Regions from separate parts of the Cohnella boryungensis genome, predicted to be linked through region 1. Evidence: predicted binding sites of a transcription regulator. Region 1 holds the regulator's gene; each other region holds the start of a gene.
The links. The regulator Rex, encoded in region 1, represses fermentation and respiration genes when NADH is low (regulators of the CRP and FNR family bind a similar motif). The targets are predictions, from matches to a motif close to TTGTGAAATATTTCACAA.
Positions count from the first base shown of each region.

Region 1 (4,212 bases):
CTTCAGCAGAGAGGAAGCGGTTACCCGGGCCGGTATGACGGTGTGGCTGGGCGAGACGCTTCGCGGAGAATCCGAGGAGCTGAATACCGGCGGTCGAGGTCGCGAAGAGTGGAGCGCTGTGGCAAGCGATGCGGCCTCCTGCCTGAATCGGGCGTGCCCGTGGTTCAGAAGATGCTTCTATCATCGCGCTCGCCAAGAGGCGGGCAAAGCGGATTTGATCATCACGAACCATGCCCTGCTGTTCACCGACATGCGGGCGGATCATCGGCTGCTGCCGGCCTATGACCGCCTTGTCGTCGACGAGGCTCATCATCTGGAAGAGGTGGCAAACAGTCATCTGGGCGAGAAAACCTCATACGCTTCCTTGATGATCCCCATGCAACGGGCCTGGAAGGATGCCAGAACGGGCCTGCTTCCGCAGCTGCTCTCGACTGTGTCCGAATCGGGCCTGGCGCAGGCTTCCGTCTGGTCGGAAAAGCTGGAAATGGTCATTCCCAAGCTTCATGACATCCGAGAAGCATGGGAACGCTGGATGGAAGCGTTATTCCAGCTGCTGTCCAGCCAAGCGGCTGCAGACGAGACCGGCAGTCTAACGCTGCGGCTTAAACCCGATGATCTTCCCGCGCAGTGGGATGCGCTTGGCATCGACGGGAACAATGTCATTCAGCTGCTTTCCGATTTTATCCGACCGTTGGAGAAGCTGGCTGTCGAAATTCGCGAGGATACGGACGAGCTCGGCATGCAAGGGCTGCTGACGGATCTCGGCGGCGTGCTGAAGGATTTTACGAACGTTCGCGCCGATACTCAGTCGTTTGTTACGCTTGGCAAGCCCGAATTCGTCTACTGGATCGAAGGCCACTCGCAATATCGCAGCCGATCGATCCAGGTCTTAGGCGCCCCTGCGGATGTGAGCGCCTTACTGCGCGAAGGGGTATTCGAGAACAAGGCGAGCGTCGTGATGACCTCCGCAACGCTGACGATCGACAAGTCCTTCAAGTATGTTACCGAACAGCTCGGTCTCGACGAAGCCGAGAAGGGCGGACGTCTCAAAACGGCCATGCTGCCTTCGCCTTTTCGATATCGGGAGCAGGCGCTCGTGCTGATCCCAAGAGATTTCCCGGCCATTAAGGGCAGGGACGGAGAGAAGGCTTTCATTCAAGCGCTGATCTCCTCGCTGCAGGAAACCGCCCTCACGGTAGGCGGAAGAACGCTTGTGCTGTTCACCTCCTATCGTATGCTTCGGGCGGTATACGACCCGTTGAAGGAGAACCTTGAACAGCACGGGATTCAGGTGCTCGGTCAAGGAATGGACGACGGCAGCCGCAGCCGGCTCACGCAGCAGTTCATGAAGCAGCCGGCTTCCGTGCTGCTGGGCACGAGCAGCTTCTGGGAAGGCATCGACTTGCCGGGAGACGCGCTGACCTGCCTGGCCATTGTCAGGCTTCCTTTCCAGCCGCCCAATCATCCGGTCGCGGAGGCCAAGTCGGAGAAGCTGCAGGCCGAGAACAAAAATCCGTTCATGAAGCTCTCGCTTCCCCAAGCCGTTATCAAGTTCAAGCAAGGCTTCGGGCGTCTCGTTAGAACCTCTACGGACAAGGGGATCGTCATACTGTACGATACCCGGGTGATCGATACGAATTACGGAAAGTACTTTCTGTATTCCTTGCCCGGCCCCAAGATGGAGCACCTGCCCACCTCGGGCATGACCTCAAGAATCAATGAGTGGCTGCATCCACAGGCAGCATTGGAGGAAGGAGAAGCGAGATGAAACCTATTAAAATTTCCGAAGCTGTCGTCAGAAGGCTTCCGATCTATTTGAGATTTCTTAACGAGCTGAGCTTGAGCAACATTCAGACCGTCTCCTCTCAGGATTTGGGGGAAAAGCTGGATCTCAATCCTGCGCAGATTCGCAAGGATCTGGCTTATTTCGGAGAATTCGGCCGCAAGGGCGTCGGGTATAACGTAGATTATTTGATCGAGAAAATTCGTCAGATTCTCAAGCTGGACAAAACGATGAATGTCGTTCTGGTCGGAACAGGCAACTTGGGACGTGCTTTATGCAACTATAGCATGTATATTAAAGATAACATGAAAATCGTAGCGGTTTTCGATGCGGACCCTAGCAAATCCGGCACGCTGTTGAACCACCTCGTCGTTCAGCCGATGCAGGAGCTGGCGGACTCTGTACGCCAACTGGACATCTCCGTGGGGATTATTACGGTGCCGGCGAGCGAAGCCCAGAAGGTAGCGGATGAATTCGTTGCCGCGGGCATACGGGGCATCCTTAATTTCGCCCCGGTCGTGCTGAAGACTTCGCCGGGGGTTCGGATTCACAATGCCGATTTTACCGCAGAGCTGCTTAGCCTGGCTTATTATATGGATCATCATGAAGCGTTGAATGAGGGAGACGGAGAGAGATGAAGCAAAGACGATTAATCCAACGGGGTACTTTTGTTACAATTGACGAACAGCTGCCTGTATATCAGGGCTGGCTGGCCATGGAAGACGGCAAGATTGCCGCGATGGGACAAGGCGAAGCGCCGGCAGAGGAAACCGCGCTCGCGACCGAGACGCTTGACGGCTCCGGCTTGCTGTTTATGCCGGGACTGGTGAACACGCACGGTCATGCGGCGATGTCCCTGCTCAGAGGAATGGCTGACGATCTGGCTCTGCAGGACTGGCTGCAAAATCATATGTGGCCTACCGAGGCCAAATTCACCGGAGACGACGTTTACTGGGGATCGGCTCTGGCCGCTGTTGAGATGATTAAAAGCGGTACGACGACATTCGTCGATATGTACGACCACATGCATCGGGTGGCCGAGGTGGTTGACACCTCCGGTCTGAGAGCGAGCTTGACGAGAGGCGTTATCGGCTTATGCCCGGAGGACGTCCAGAAGGCGAAGCTGGAGGACGCGATCCGCTTCGCCAAGGAATGGCATGGCAAGGCGGACGGCCGCATCAGCGTCATGATGTCACCACATGCGCCTTATACCTGTCCGCCGGATTACATTCTCAAGTTCGTGGAGACGGCGCACGAATTGAATTTGCCGATGCATACCCACATGTCCGAGACGCTTGCGGAAGTGGAGCAGAACGTTAGGGATTACGGCGTGCGTCCCGTAGAGCATCTGGATCGTCTCGGAATGTTCAGCCGACCTACTTTGGTCGCCCATGCCGTACATCTGAACGACGAAGAGATTGCCCTGCTCGCTGAGCGCAAGGTTGCGGTATCCCACAACCCGGTCAGCAATCTGAAGCTGGCCAGCGGCGTGGCAAGAGTGCCTGAGTTGCTCAAGGCTGGCGTGACCGTCTCGCTCGGGACGGATGGTGCTGCCAGCAACAATAACCTGGACCTGTTCCAGGAGATCTCGACGGCGGCCTTGATTCACAAAGGGGTCTCCGGCGATCCAACCGCGATACCGGCAGCCGAAGCTTTGCGGATGGGCACTCTATACGGCGCCCGCTCCATCGGCCTTGAGGGCGTCACCGGGCAGTTGAAGACAGGCTTGAAGGCGGACATTATCGCCTTGAATATCGGCAAGGCCCACTTTGTGCCGCGTACGGATGTCGTCTCCCATCTTGTCTATTCCGCAAGAGGCGCGGATGTCGTTCATGTCTGGGTAGACGGCAAGCCGCTGCTGCGCGACGGCCAGTTGACAACGCTGGATGAAGAGAAGATCATGGCGGAAGCCGAGCGTTGCTATCAGAGGCTGCGGGCATGAGCGCGGTTCGGGGCGAAGGAAAGCGGTTCTTTCCTTCCCTCACTCGAGGGAAATGGATCATTCTGATCGCGGGATTTGTGCTGTTTGTCCTCGTTTCCTTCGTTCTATACGTGCGAACGGCGGATTCCGAATACCGCAAAGAGGAGAACAAAGCCGTTCGTCTGGCGAAGGAGCAGGGCGGCTTGACGGAAGTGACCGAAGCGGTAAGCCATACCTGGGAGGAAACCGTGTGGGTCGTAACCGGCAAGGATGCGGAAGGTCAATCGTGGATGGTGTTTGAGCACAAGGATGGTGTTTTGCGCGCGAAGCTGGATGACAATCTCAGCAGGGAGCAAATGCTTGACCTGTTCGCCCGGGATCATGAAGGCAAACCGATTCGCATGATGCCTGGCTGGTTCAACGGCCAGCCAGCTTGGGAAATTCGTTATTGGAACGATGCCGGCGAAGAGCATCAATCGCTGTCGTTCTACGCCTTGGCTGACGGCTC
Region 1 is NZ_JBHSED010000005.1:176,583-180,794, forward strand. It holds gene dinG (ATP-dependent DNA helicase DinG) at 1-1,768, shown strand, start outside; gene ACFO1S_RS05385 (redox-sensing transcriptional repressor Rex) at 1,765-2,421, shown strand; gene ACFO1S_RS05390 (amidohydrolase) at 2,418-3,725, shown strand; gene ACFO1S_RS05395 (cell wall elongation regulator TseB-like domain-containing protein) at 3,722-4,212, shown strand, end outside.

Region 2 (4,212 bases), on a different contig from region 1:
CATCAGACCTGTCCAATTTTTGTAACGTATCATAAACACGAAGAGGTTGGGTCGAGCATTAATTATAGTGACGAATTACTCAACCCAACCACCCTAAAGTGGTTTACTAGAAGTAATCGTACGTTACAATCGGACGAGGTCAAAAAAATTATTGAAGCGAAGCAAAACCATATAGATGTTCATATTTTCGTGAAAAAGGATGACGATGAGGGCAGTGACTTTTACTATTTAGGCAAGGCAGCTCCCGACTCGACGACAATTCACGAAACAACGATGGCAGGAAAAAATAGTGAGCAACTTCCTGTTGTGTGCATGAATATGATATTGGAGCATGCCGTAGACAACATACTATTTCGATATATAAAGTCCAGTTGCGTTTGATAAACCCTTAAGGAACACCTACTCTACTTCAGAGACTGTCAGAACGGCTCAAGGGCTTACTACTAGAAGAAGGTCGCGTTACAATCGCCCTCCTCTAGTCTCACCATAAAAACTCTGACCATTCAGGTCAGAGTTTTTATGAAGCGACAAATCTTTTAACTCAGGTGTTCGTTCCGAAAACAGGAACGGACGGTCATTGTTTCTGATTTCAATGTTATCTTTTCCCCAGGTTGTTCTCCAAATGTCCAAACATCACCTTTATCACATCTAATGCCATCTGTTTCTCTTTGGCCGAACGGTTTATAAACAGCTGCCTGATCTGGTCGATAACGTTATCATCGCCCGGTACTAGGGAGTCATGTAGGAGATAATCGATCGTGACGCCCAAACGACTCGCTAATTTAACGAGAGTTTCCAGAGTAGGGGAGCGCTCCCCTCTTTCGATTTGGCCAATATAGGCATCGGAGACTCCTATCCTCTCGGCAAGCTGCTCCTGAGTTAAAGAAAGCTTCTTTCTTTCCGTTCGAATCCTTTGCCCCAACATCGAGTTATCCATGACAACCCTCCTCTCTACCTACAGTAGAGAAACTAACAAAGAGAATTAATATACTATTTGTTTTATTTATATTTACTGATGGTTGTTTAATGGGTAAAATAAATGGGAAAGAGATCGTAGACGTGTGATATTACCATCTTTTCCGCTGGCTAACGCTTTATTCATTGTTACAAGGGGGAGTTATGATGCTATCGCTGGTGGATTCGAACGGAGACATTTGTTTGGTAGATATTCAGGACATGGTGTATCTGCAGATGAACGGCCACGAGGGACTTCATTTCTACACGGATAACGGCATATACAAAGCCTTAACGGCAGCGAAGGATTGGGCAGCCTTTCTGCAAGACAAGGGCTTTCTACAGTTGGATCGAGGAACGATTGTAAATGTAAAGAAAGTAGCGGCATATAACTCGGAGTTAAGAGTGGTAACGGTAACTACTTCAGAAGGTAACGTCTTTCTACCCGTCGCGGAGAAGGTTCAGAGGCAAATCAAAAAGCTGCTAAAATAAAGGTCATTAATATTTCCCCACGCCCCTTGCCTTCGCACGAGTGCCATTCAGAGCGAAACGGCACTAATAACACAGAAAAGCTCGAGGGCTTCGTCTCTCGGGCATTTTTGCATTTATTGATGTGATACAATAGGCACATATAATTAATTAATCATATAAAGGATGAATACGTTCATGCCGATCTACAATAAGCTTGTTCGTGAACTTATACCTCAAGTGATTAACGCGACAGGAAAGGACTGCCGCACACGTATTCTGGATGAGGAAGAGTATACAAGTGAATTGATCATAAAGCTAAAGGAAGAATCCGGGGAGTATTTTGCCGCACAGGGACGAAAGGAAGCGTTAGAAGAGCTTGCCGACATGCTGGAGGTCATTCGTGCGCTGGCCGTTGTGCATGGTGCAACATGGGGTAGCAGGTACGCTAAAGATGAATGGACAGGAACCTGCGCGTATTTAGGGTGGCACTATCGGAAGGAGACGTGAATATTCCCATGTCAGAGAAGGCCCAGAAGCAGTTGCTGAGACGGAGCAGGGAATGAGACGTTTGCCTTCGTCATCCTATTTAACTACCGCAAACTTTCCAATGAAACCTTCACAATACGAAAAAATATATAAAATATAGTGAAAGAGATTCCACCGGATGACCTATACGAAATGCCTTTAATGAGGTAAAATATAGCTATAAATGTGATATAATTCACAATTTAAGCCACGAAGCAGGAATCAAGACATCGTCTAGGGGGGCAACAGAATGTCAGAAGCAACTGTATCAAATGTCGAGAGGGAGACGGCCGTAACCGAAGCGGCTGCCAGGTTGGATGTACTGGATCAATTAATGAAACCGGAAGTGCAGCAAGCGATTACCGTCTTGGTGGATCAATTGCCGAAGTTGGCCGAGATGATGTCCGTGCTGACGAATATTTACGATATCGCCCAGAAGGTGACTGCGGACCGCGTGCTGATTCAGGATATCGTCGGCGGTATTCAGGAAGTCGCCAAGCCGCTGGGAGAGAAAGTGAAGGAATACGCATCCGCGGCGATCGAAGCGAACGACCGGGCGGACAGCAGCACTGAAACGATCGGCGTATTCGGCATGCTGAAGCTGCTGAAGGACCCTGAATTGCAAAGAATGCTTCGGTTCAGCCAAGCCTATCTGAACATTCTGGGCGAGAGAAAGCAGAATCAGAACTAAGAACGACCCATACACAGGCGAAGAACGGAGGACTATAGATGAGCAAAGAAATTTTGATTCTCGGGGCCGGTTACGGCGGTTTGCTTAGCGCCTTGTCCGCAAGGGCGAATTTGACGGTCGACGAGGCGAACATTACGGTCGTCAACCGCGTCGGCACGCATCAGATTATTACGGAGCTGCACCGACTGGCCGCAGGCAACGTGTCCGAGAAAGCGGTAGCGCTGCCTCTGGAGAAATTGCTTAAAGGCAAACAAATCAATATCACGGTTGGGGAAGTACAATCGATCGACGTGGAAGGCAAGAAGGTGGCGTTGACCAACGGCTCCTCCTACCGCTACGACGCGTTGGTGCTAGCGCTCGGAAGCGAAACGAACTATTTCGGCATTCCGGGATTGCAGGAGAATAGCCTGATTCTGAAGTCGGTGTCGGATGCGAATCGCATTTTCGCCCATGTGAAGGACCGGATCAAAGCATATGCCCAATCGAAAAATAAAGCAGACGCGACGTTCGTCATCGGCGGCGGCGGTCTGACCGGCGTGGAGCTGGTAGGCGAGCTGGCCGACGAGCTGCCGGCGATCTGCCGCCAGAACGGCGTTGATTTTGCGGATATTTCGCTCTATCTGGTCGAAGCGATGCCGACGATTCTGCCGATGTTCTCGCCGGATCTGATTCAACGGGCCGTCACCAGTCTGGAGAAACGCGGCGTGGAATTCCTGACGAGCCTCCCAATCACCGAAGTGAAAGGCCAGACGGTGACCTTGAAGGATGGCCGGACGATCGACACGAACACGCTGGTGTGGACCGGCGGCGTACAAGGCAATACGCTGGTTGCCAATTGCGGCATCGAAGTCAATCGCGGCCGCGCAACCGTTAATGAAGCATTGCAATCCACGTCGCACCCCGACGTCTATCTGGCCGGCGACTGCGCGGTTGTCTTCGGGCCGGAAGGCCGTCCTTACCCGCCGACCGCACAGCTGGCTTGGCAGATGGGCGAGCTCATCGGCGCCAACATCGCGGCGGCTTTCAAGGGAATGAAGCAGGATGGCTTCCAGCCGGTATTCTCCGGTACGCTTGCAAGCCTTGGACGGAAAGACGGCATCGGCGCCGTCGGCGGAACGGGCATCGAGCTGCGCGGACTTCCGGCTTCCCTAATGAAGAAAGCGAGCAACGCCCGCTATTTGACCCACATTAACGGACTGTTTACGCTGGCCTACTAAGAGTAGCGTTTTGTTAGCGGGTCGCATGAGCGAATAGAAGCAGCCTTGACTCGGTATTCTGCCGGATCGAGGCTGTTTTTTTGGTTCTCGCCCGATGGTACACATGGCGTTCCGCGCTTTTGCTTGCCCAGGCTCTTTTCGGCAAAAGAGTGTTGGACCCATTCATCATTTGTTGGAAAATGCAGGATTTTGTAGGGCGGTGACGAATAACATACCTGATACGACATGCTGAAAGATGACTGCCGAAGAAAGAATGCTGTTTCATCCCCCGGCAGAGCATTTGCTCGGCGACTATATCGTTTATGCAAACCGCTGCACCGCTCATACTCGCGCAAGCGACAGGGCGGTTTTTGG
Region 2 is NZ_JBHSED010000023.1:42,681-46,892, forward strand. It holds gene ACFO1S_RS13150 (DEAD/DEAH box helicase) at 1-381, shown strand, start outside; gene ACFO1S_RS13155 (helix-turn-helix domain-containing protein) at 596-937, opposite strand; gene ACFO1S_RS13160 (LytTR family transcriptional regulator DNA-binding domain-containing protein) at 1,120-1,446, shown strand; gene ACFO1S_RS13165 (nucleoside triphosphate pyrophosphohydrolase) at 1,621-1,932, shown strand; gene ACFO1S_RS13170 (DUF1641 domain-containing protein) at 2,201-2,641, shown strand; gene ACFO1S_RS13175 (NAD(P)/FAD-dependent oxidoreductase) at 2,680-3,858, shown strand.
Region 2: a site for Rex is predicted at 2,135-2,152, ahead of ACFO1S_RS13170 (DUF1641 domain-containing protein). Genes of this name have one in related genera too.

Region 3 (4,212 bases), on a different contig from region 1:
CCTTCGCTGGTGCGGAATAACGCCAATTGCACGCCACCCAGCTCGACAACCCGGCCGATTCTCGGCAGGAAGTCCTCCAGCGAGCCCACATTATACTCCTGCATCGTCGTATTCATGGCGGTTCTCTCCTTGTTCTCTAGGGTTTTACCGTTTCAAACAGCGCATTCCGGGCTTTCTCGTTCTTCAGCATCGCTTGCCAAGGCTCCGTCACCTGGGCAAGAGCGAAGTCGATTCGGGCGGCCAGCTGTTTACGGTTGTCTTCATCGTTCAGAATGACGTCCTGGATATGGGCAAGTCCCATCCGTTCCACCCATTCCGAGGTTCTTTCCAAATACTTGCCGGTTTCTCGATAGTACTGGATGACCGCCGAGCAAATCTCCACCAGCTCCTCATCCGTTTTCACCTTGCAGAAGGAGTCGGCAAGCCGCGCTTTGATCCCGCCGTTTCCTCCGATAAAGATTTCCCACCCGCCGTCATTGCCGACGATGCCGATGTCCTTCGTGCAAGCTTCCGCGCAGTTGCGGGGACAGCCGTTCACCGCCATCTTGAACTTGGCCGGCATATCGAGCCGCTCGTATTTGCGTTCGAGCAGCGCGCCCATGCTCATGGAATCCTGCGTCCCGAATCGGCAGAACTGCGAGCCTACGCAGGTTTTGACCGTGCGGAGCGATTTGGCGTAGGCGTAGCCGGAAGGCATATCGAGCTCTTCCCACACTTTAGGCAAGTCTTCCCGCTTCACGCCGATCAGGTCGAGGCGCTGGCCGCCGGTGACTTTGACGACCTTCACGTTGTATTTGAGCGAGACGTCGGCGATTTTTTTCAGATCCTCCGGCGTCGTAACGCCTCCGTACATGCGCGGAACGACGGTGAAGGTTCCGTCCTTCTGAATGTTCGCGTTCATTCTCTCGTTCACGAAGCGGGATTCGCTCTCCTCCTCGTGAGTGTCCGGGTAAAGCATGCCGAGATAGTAATTGAGCGCCGGACGGCATTTCGAGCAACCTTCCTCTTGCCTCCATCCGAGCACGTTCATGACCTCTTTGCCGCTTCGCAGACCCTTGGCCTTGATTTCTGCCACAATCTCATCCCGGCTTAATGGCGTACAGCCGCAAATCCCCTGCTTGGCGCTTTCTCGGAAGCCGTCTCCGAGAACGTATTGCAGGATTTGCTCGACAACAGGCTTGCAGCCCCCGCACGAACGGGTAGCTCCCGTGCAAGCCTTGATTTCGTCCACGGTGGTGAAGCCGTTCTCCGTAACGGCGTCCACGATCGCTTTCTTGGTCACGCCGTTGCAGCCGCAGACGATCTCTTCATCGGCCATGGCTTCTACGGATGCGCTTTTCTTCGTCCCGCCGCCGCAGCAGCCTGCCCCCATCACTTCGGCATAGATTTCCTCGGTCATCTCCGCGCCTTGCTTCACGAGCTTCTGCAAGCTGGCCGATTCCGTGATATCTCCGTACAGCACGGCTCCTACGATGGCGTTGTTGCGCAGCAAAACTTTCTTATACGTCTTTTTCCACTCGTCCTTCGCCGCAATGACGACATGCTCAGGGGTTTCGATAAACTCTCCCGCAGAGAACACGTCCACGCCCGAGATTTTAAGCTTGGTGGAGACGACGGAGCCCTCGTAAGGCAGGGTGGCTGCGCCGCATAGATGCTTGGCCAGCACCGCGCCTTGCTCGAACAACGGAGCGACCAAGCCGTAACAGACGCCGCGATGCTCCGTGCATTCGCCAACCGAGAAGACATCCGCCATCGACGTTTCCATATAATCGTTGACGACGATCCCGCGGTTGACGGTAATTCCGCTGGCCTGGGCAAGAGCGACATTCGGCTTGATGCCCACCGCCATGACTACGAAATCCGCGGCGAGCTCGCTGCCGTCGCTGAAACGCAGCCCCTGCACCCGTTCATCCCCGACCAGTTCTACGGTTTGCTTGCCCATCGCGAACTTGATGCCTTGCCGTTCCAGTTCGGCTTGCAGCATCGCGGAAGCGTTCCGGTCAAGCTGCCGCTCCATCAAGTCTTCCATCAGATGCACGACCGTCACGTCCATGCCGAGATTCACGAGTCCCTTGGCCGCTTCCAGTCCGAGCAGACCGCCGCCGATGACGGCCGCCTTGCGATATTGGCCAGCCGCCTCCAGCATGGCTTCGCAATCCGCGATATCCCGAAAGCCGATAACGCCATTCTTGTCGCTGCCCGGAATCGGCAGGATGAAGGAGCGTGATCCCGTCGCCAAAATGACCTTGTCATAGGGCACGGCGATGCCGTTGTCGGCGATCACCTGACGGGAAGCTGCATCGATGCGGGTCACAGTCGTTCCCGTGTATAGGGTAATGCGATTGTCCTTATACCAGCTCCAATCGTTCAGCACAATATCTTCGAGCGTTTTGCTGCCCTCAAGAACGTAAGACAGCATAATTCGGTTATAGTTCGGGTGAGGCTCGCTGCCGAAGACGGTAATGTCGTAGGCTCCGCCAAGCTTCAGAATTTGCTCCAGGGTTCCTATGCCTGCCATTCCGTTGCCGACAAGCACCAGCTTTTCTCTCTTCGTTGTCATGGTTGGTTACCTCCTTACAGCTCACGGCTTTCGCCATCGCCGCTAACGAAATTATACGATTGCCGTTTGCGCATCGGATGTGACTGATATCACAAATTATGTGAATATTTTCACAACATTTGCAACGAAAAGCGGGCCTGTGCTCCGCTGATAAGAGAATCGGAGGGCTTGGCCCTGTAGGAAAATAGGATGCAGAAGCCTTCGATAAGAAAGCAGCTCACAGGCGGCCCAAGGCTATAAATAAGGCTAAAGCCAGGAATACGATATTCACGCCGATTTGTGGGTACTCTTTCCTCTTGATATGGAATGCGCCTCCCATAAGAACTACAGAGGCAAGCCCAAACGCAGCAATAGGCGTCAGTGCAGGCGCGATATGAAGGGCATGGGGCAGGATCAACCCGAGAGCCCCGAGCAGCTCTGCGACTCCGATGAAGGCCACCAACCCCCTCGGAGCCTCACTTACCCAAGGCCAGGACGATTTAGCTTGTTCATGCCGGACCGCCTTCATCCATCCGGAATAAACAAATCCGAATGCTAACAGACCCTGCACAATCCATAACGCGATATTCATCTTGTTCTCTCCTCTGCTTGTGTTCCTCTGAACCTAGAATTATCATAGGATGCGGGGGCGATTTCAGTAAGTAGGCACTTAAAGTAAACGTAGTATACAAAAATAAACCTTAGGCGGTACATGGGCTGGAGGGTACGGGATGAGCACATATTGTAAATTTGAAACGGCGTTGGATATCCTGGTCGGAAAGTGGAAGCCGATCATCCTGCTGCGGCTGTTTGCCAATGGGACGATGAGGTTCAGCGAGCTTCAAAAGGCGATCCCGGACATTACGAAGAAGATGCTCACCCAACAGCTGAGGGAGCTAGAATATCACGATATTATCCATCGCGAGGTCTATCATCAAATTCCTCCCAAAGTCGAATATTCCATTACGGAATACGGTCAACGAATGACGCCTCTCTTGCAGGCCATGAACGACTGGGGAGTCGCTCATATTGCTCATCTGAACGAGCTGTACGGAGATGAACAGTCTGTACGAACTTAAAGAGGCTGTAAATAGCAGACATAGCAAAAGACCCGTGGGGGTCTTTTTCGTGTTGATGCCCGTGAGGGACTGAAGGCATTCTTTTCTCCCTCTAATTGATAACGATTCTCACTACTGATACAATTGGAGGACAGGATGGGGGGAAAGCATCATGAATCAGAGTGGAAGCTGCGGGGAGCGCAGTCGGGGCCAAGCTTCCGATCATCGACTATCCGCGGTTCGAAGCTATATGGAACAGCACTTTCACGAACCGTTGACCGTAGAGCAGTTGGCGGCAGCGGCTTATATCAGCCCGAAATACTTCGTGGATCTGTTCAAGAAAACCTACGGGCAGAGCGCCATGGATTTCTTGACCGATTTGCGAATCAACCGGGCCAAACGCTATTTGACCGAAACGGATTATCGGCTGAGGGAGATTGCGCAGCGAGTCGGTTACAGCGATGAATTCTATTTTAGCCGCAAGTTCAAGAAAGAGGTTGGAGTCTCTCCCTCTTCGTTCGCGGCGCAGCCAAAGCAAAGGGTCGCCGCTTGTTCTCCCTCCATGATAGGGCAATTGCTCGCTTTGGGATTAGTCCCGGTAGCAGCGCCGCTGAA
Region 3 is NZ_JBHSED010000071.1:92,224-96,435, reverse strand. It holds gene nirD (nitrite reductase small subunit NirD) at 1-116, opposite strand, end outside; gene nirB (nitrite reductase large subunit NirB) at 137-2,560, opposite strand; gene ACFO1S_RS27165 (DoxX family protein) at 2,778-3,131, opposite strand; gene ACFO1S_RS27160 (winged helix-turn-helix transcriptional regulator) at 3,271-3,618, shown strand; gene ACFO1S_RS27155 (helix-turn-helix domain-containing protein) at 3,770-4,212, shown strand, end outside.
Region 3: a site for Rex is predicted at 2,659-2,676, ahead of nirB (nitrite reductase large subunit NirB). Genes of this name have one in related genera too.

Region 4 (4,212 bases), on a different contig from region 1:
TGGCGGAAATTTTATAATAAATCGCGAAGTTGGCTTCGGGCGCGCCTCCGTATTCGTAAACGTAAATATAGTTGCCGTTGCCAAGCTTGGCGATGATCGGCATACCCGGACGCTTGTTGCCGAGCGCGATGTCGTCGACGACAGGCCCCCAATTGACGCCGTCCGTTGAGGTCTGGTGAACGAGCTTCTGGTTGTGGCTCGGGTCTCGTTCATCGGAGTAATACACGATCAGCTTATTGTTGTAGACGAGCGCGAACGGCTCCCATACCGGGTCCTCCAGTCCGTTCGGATGCGCCGCTCCGCCCGAAGCGATCGAGCTGACGAACGTCCAGGTTTGGCCGCGGTCGGTGCTCTTGTACATATCCAGCTTCGTTTGCGACAGATCGCCGGGAATTGAGTTGCCGAAAAGCAGGATCGTACCGGCCGGCATCGTGCCGATCGCCTGCGGAAGCTCGAAGAGGAAGGGCTGGTATCTTAAACCCCATCCGTTCACGGTGTCGGATACCTGGGAAATTTGGGTCCAGCTGACGCCTCCGTTCGTGCTCTCGTAAATCGGGAAAGTCGGCGTTCCGCTCACGTACTTCTCGAAGGTTGCGAGCATTCGGCCGTTGTAAGCGCCGTTGTGCTTGAGCGTCAACAGGCGGGGATACAGCGAACCCGGGCTGGGATTCGAGCTCGGAGAAGTGTACATTGTCGACGGGCCGAATGCGGAAGCGGTCGAGAAGGCGATCATGCAGGACAATACCATCGCCAAGCCGATTTTGGACAATCTTAATACGTTCTTCAATGGGGTGATCCTCCCTTTGGATAATTTTGCAAGCGCTTACGAAATGGATTATAATTGATTTGTTTTAAGTTTTACATAATCAATTTGGTATGTTTTAAAATAAATGTGCGGCGGGAGTGATTCATGATGAAGAGAAAAAACTCGATATTCAAATACGAACGAATCGAACGGGATATTAAAGAGAGGATTGACAGGGGAGAGCTTCGGCCAGGGGATTGGGTGAGGTCGGAGGCCGAGATGGTGCAGCAGTTCCAGGTCAGCAAAATGACCGTGAAAACGGCGATGAACCGGTTGGCGGACGAAGGCGTCGTCGTTCGGATTCAGGGCAAGGGCTCCTTCGTCGCTCCTCGCGCGAAAGATTGAACAGACGCCGGCGGGCGGCCTCCTGCGCTTGTTCGAAGAGTCCCGGCTTAGGGGAAGGGGAGCGGCCGTAACGTCCTTGCGGCTGCCGTCGCCGGCAGGAGTGGGCGGGCTCTGGACATGTGCGGCGGGGGTGCATCTTGCCTTTAGTTTTAGAAAACATTAAACAAAATGGGCGATCTGGCTACTCGCTCGCGTAGGCGATCCTGACGACGCTGTCCGCTTGGATTCCAATGGCGATCGGTCTGCTTCGCAAGTCGACGGGGGCGACGCTCTCCTTCGCCATCGTGCTCCAATTCGGCGTCTATGCCACCACCGGCGGTCCCTCGTTCGATGTGCCCTACGCCGTCTCGATCCCCTTGGCCGCGATTGATGCAGGAAGCGCCTATTGGGCGATACGGAGAGCCGGGAACGAAGTAGCATCCTGACAGAACGTCCCATCGGGATGCTTCCGCGATAGCGAGCGTTACAACCGTTGCTCTGTTGCAGGCTGCAACGAAACAACGTTTTTTGTCATTTACACACGAGCTTTAGCCTCCTATCCGCGCTCCATTTTGCGGTGGCTGGCTTTCCTATTCGTTCGTAGTAGCAAAGAGGGCTATTCGGTGTGTGGACCCATCATGAATGTGTCATAATGATGAATAAAGCCACTTTGTGATTTTAATCACATGATTTTCGCGCAAGCCGGCTTACAATAAAGACATGAAAGACAAGACAACAAACAAGGATGGTGATCCCGATGTCCCGCATTCGATCTCATACATCGGTGAATAAGAGGATACGGACGGCAGGCTAACCGGAACATTCCGGAATGAACGTTACCATAGCACATAATAAGGAGTGAGTGTCATGATGAAATTCTGGAGAGAGCATCGCATCGCTGCAGTGATCATAACGATAGTCCGGTTCGTTGTCGGGTACGCCTGGCTGACGGCAGGATGGCATAAGCTTACGGGGGAAACTCCTTTTAACGCAGCGGGCTTCCTGAACAACGCCATTAACAACCCGATCGTCGACAAGGCGACAGGCGAGGCGGTATACCCGACGTATCAAGCCTTTGTTGAACATTTTGCCCTCCCGAACGTGAAGCTCATTAACATCATGATCCCTTGGGGAGAATTCCTCGTCGGTCTCGGACTCATACTCGGCACCTTAACTTTAACCGCCGCGTTCTTCGGACTTTTAATGAACTTTATGTTCCTGTTCGCCGGCACAGTAAGCACGAACCCTTGGCTCCTGTTTCTCGGTCTCCTGGTCGTCGTCGCCGGTACGAACGCTGGCCGCTTCGGACTTGACCGCTACGTGCTTCCTCTCCTTCATCGGGGCGCAGATCACCTGTTCCACCGCAAACCGAAGAATCCGACAACGGGTGAAGGGGCGCTGGCTAAATAAACGGATTCGATCAAAAGAGCGGCGAGGAATTGGGACTGACCCCATAGCATGAGACAAATCAAAACACCTTCAAGAGAATGCTCCTACGTCGTAAGATGTAGTGGACAACTTTGGAGGTGTTTTTGCATTGGTAACAAGAGTTAGCTACCCGCTTGAAATCAAAGTGGAGGCAATTGAATTGAGATTAGCTGGTGTTACGAAACGTGAGGTAATGGAACAACTTAGCATTCAATCTTGATCCTGCAATTCATGAACGGATTGCCGAAGGATTATATGGAGGCTGCGCAAATAGACGGTTGCAAGGATCTTCGGTTGTGGTGGTCGCTCTATATGCCGCTTACGCGCTCGGCGATGGTCTCGATCGGCATCTTCTATTTCATCATGTCCTGGAACAATTTCATCTGGCCTTATATCGCCATTAATTCGGAAGAGAACATGGTGCTTGCGGGAGTAAAAGGGTAAGACGGGAATGGCGAGGAAAGAGAAGCCCGTGTCCGGGGTGGAAAGCGAGCTACATTACGGCATCAAGTTTAAAGGAGCAGGGGAATCTGTATGGCGACCAAAATGTATATCAAGGATTATCCGAGACCGCAATTCTTCCGAACGGAATGGACCAACCTGAACGGGGAGTGGTGCTTCGGATTCGACTATCAGGATAACGGGGAGCAGGCCGGGTGGGCGGAGCGGTTTCGCGGCGACCGCAAGATCGCCGTTCCGTTCACCTATGAGACAAAGGCAAGCAGACATCGTATGGTTGGTCAATAATGTTGGTGGTGCTTGAACCAAGGTCTCTTTAGTTATCAGGTGTTGGCAACTACATTCATTTAGGCATCTCTCGAATTAACTTGTTGAATTTGCCACAACCTTTAATCCCAAGTATGATAATTGAAAAGATACTTCAAGGAGGAAGTATGAAAAAAAATATATATGTCGTCGGTGCAGTTATTGTGCATAAAGGTCGTATTTTGTGTGCGCAGCGAGGGGAGAGACAATCGCTAGCGTTGAAATGGGAATTTCCAGGTGGAAAGATCGAATCGGGTGAAACGCCTCAGGAAGCACTGAAAAGGGAAATCCTTGAGGAAATGAACTGTACCGTTGAGATTGGTAGGCAGGTTGAACATACGGTTTACGAATATGAATTTGGAGTTGTACATTTAACTACTTTCTATTGCAAACTCCTCTCTGGCGTACCTTCCTTGACAGAACATGCGAATATCGAGTGGCTACATGTGACAGAGTTGAATTCACTGGACTGGGCCCCGGCTGACATTCCGGCAATTCATAAACTCATGAATCAGCCCTTACCTTTCTGAATCTAACATGAGGTGTGGAACTTGACCAATGAAGCAGTTAACAAAGATTATTCTATCTGTGATCAACTAGTACCACAATTAAAGGGACAGTATCTGCAGTATTCCCCGCGGCTCCTAATAAATAATCCTAGTGAGCGAGAAAACGTGCTTAATGAAATCATTGAAGAACTTGCCACCTGCAGGTCATTTATGTTCATCGTAGCATTCGTTACTGAAAGCGGTCTAGCCACATTAAAGACGCAACTTCTTGATTTGAAACGTAGAGGAATTAAAGGAAGGCTTCTAACATCAACTTACTTGAACTTTAACCATCCGAAAGTATTTCGTGAGCTATTAAAGATAGAGAACCTTGAAGTTCGA
Region 4 is NZ_JBHSED010000023.1:36,288-40,499, forward strand. It holds gene ACFO1S_RS13115 (AbfB domain-containing protein) at 1-787, opposite strand, end outside; gene ACFO1S_RS13120 (GntR family transcriptional regulator) at 911-1,150, shown strand; gene ACFO1S_RS13125 (hypothetical protein) at 1,381-1,575, shown strand; gene ACFO1S_RS13130 (DoxX family membrane protein) at 1,997-2,539, shown strand; gene ACFO1S_RS13135 (ABC transporter permease subunit) at 2,774-3,001, shown strand; gene ACFO1S_RS13140 (hypothetical protein) at 3,092-3,304, shown strand; gene ACFO1S_RS13145 ((deoxy)nucleoside triphosphate pyrophosphohydrolase) at 3,451-3,852, shown strand; gene ACFO1S_RS13150 (DEAD/DEAH box helicase) at 3,907-4,212, shown strand, end outside.
Region 4: a site for Rex is predicted at 1,800-1,817, ahead of ACFO1S_RS13130 (DoxX family membrane protein). Genes of this name have one in related genera too.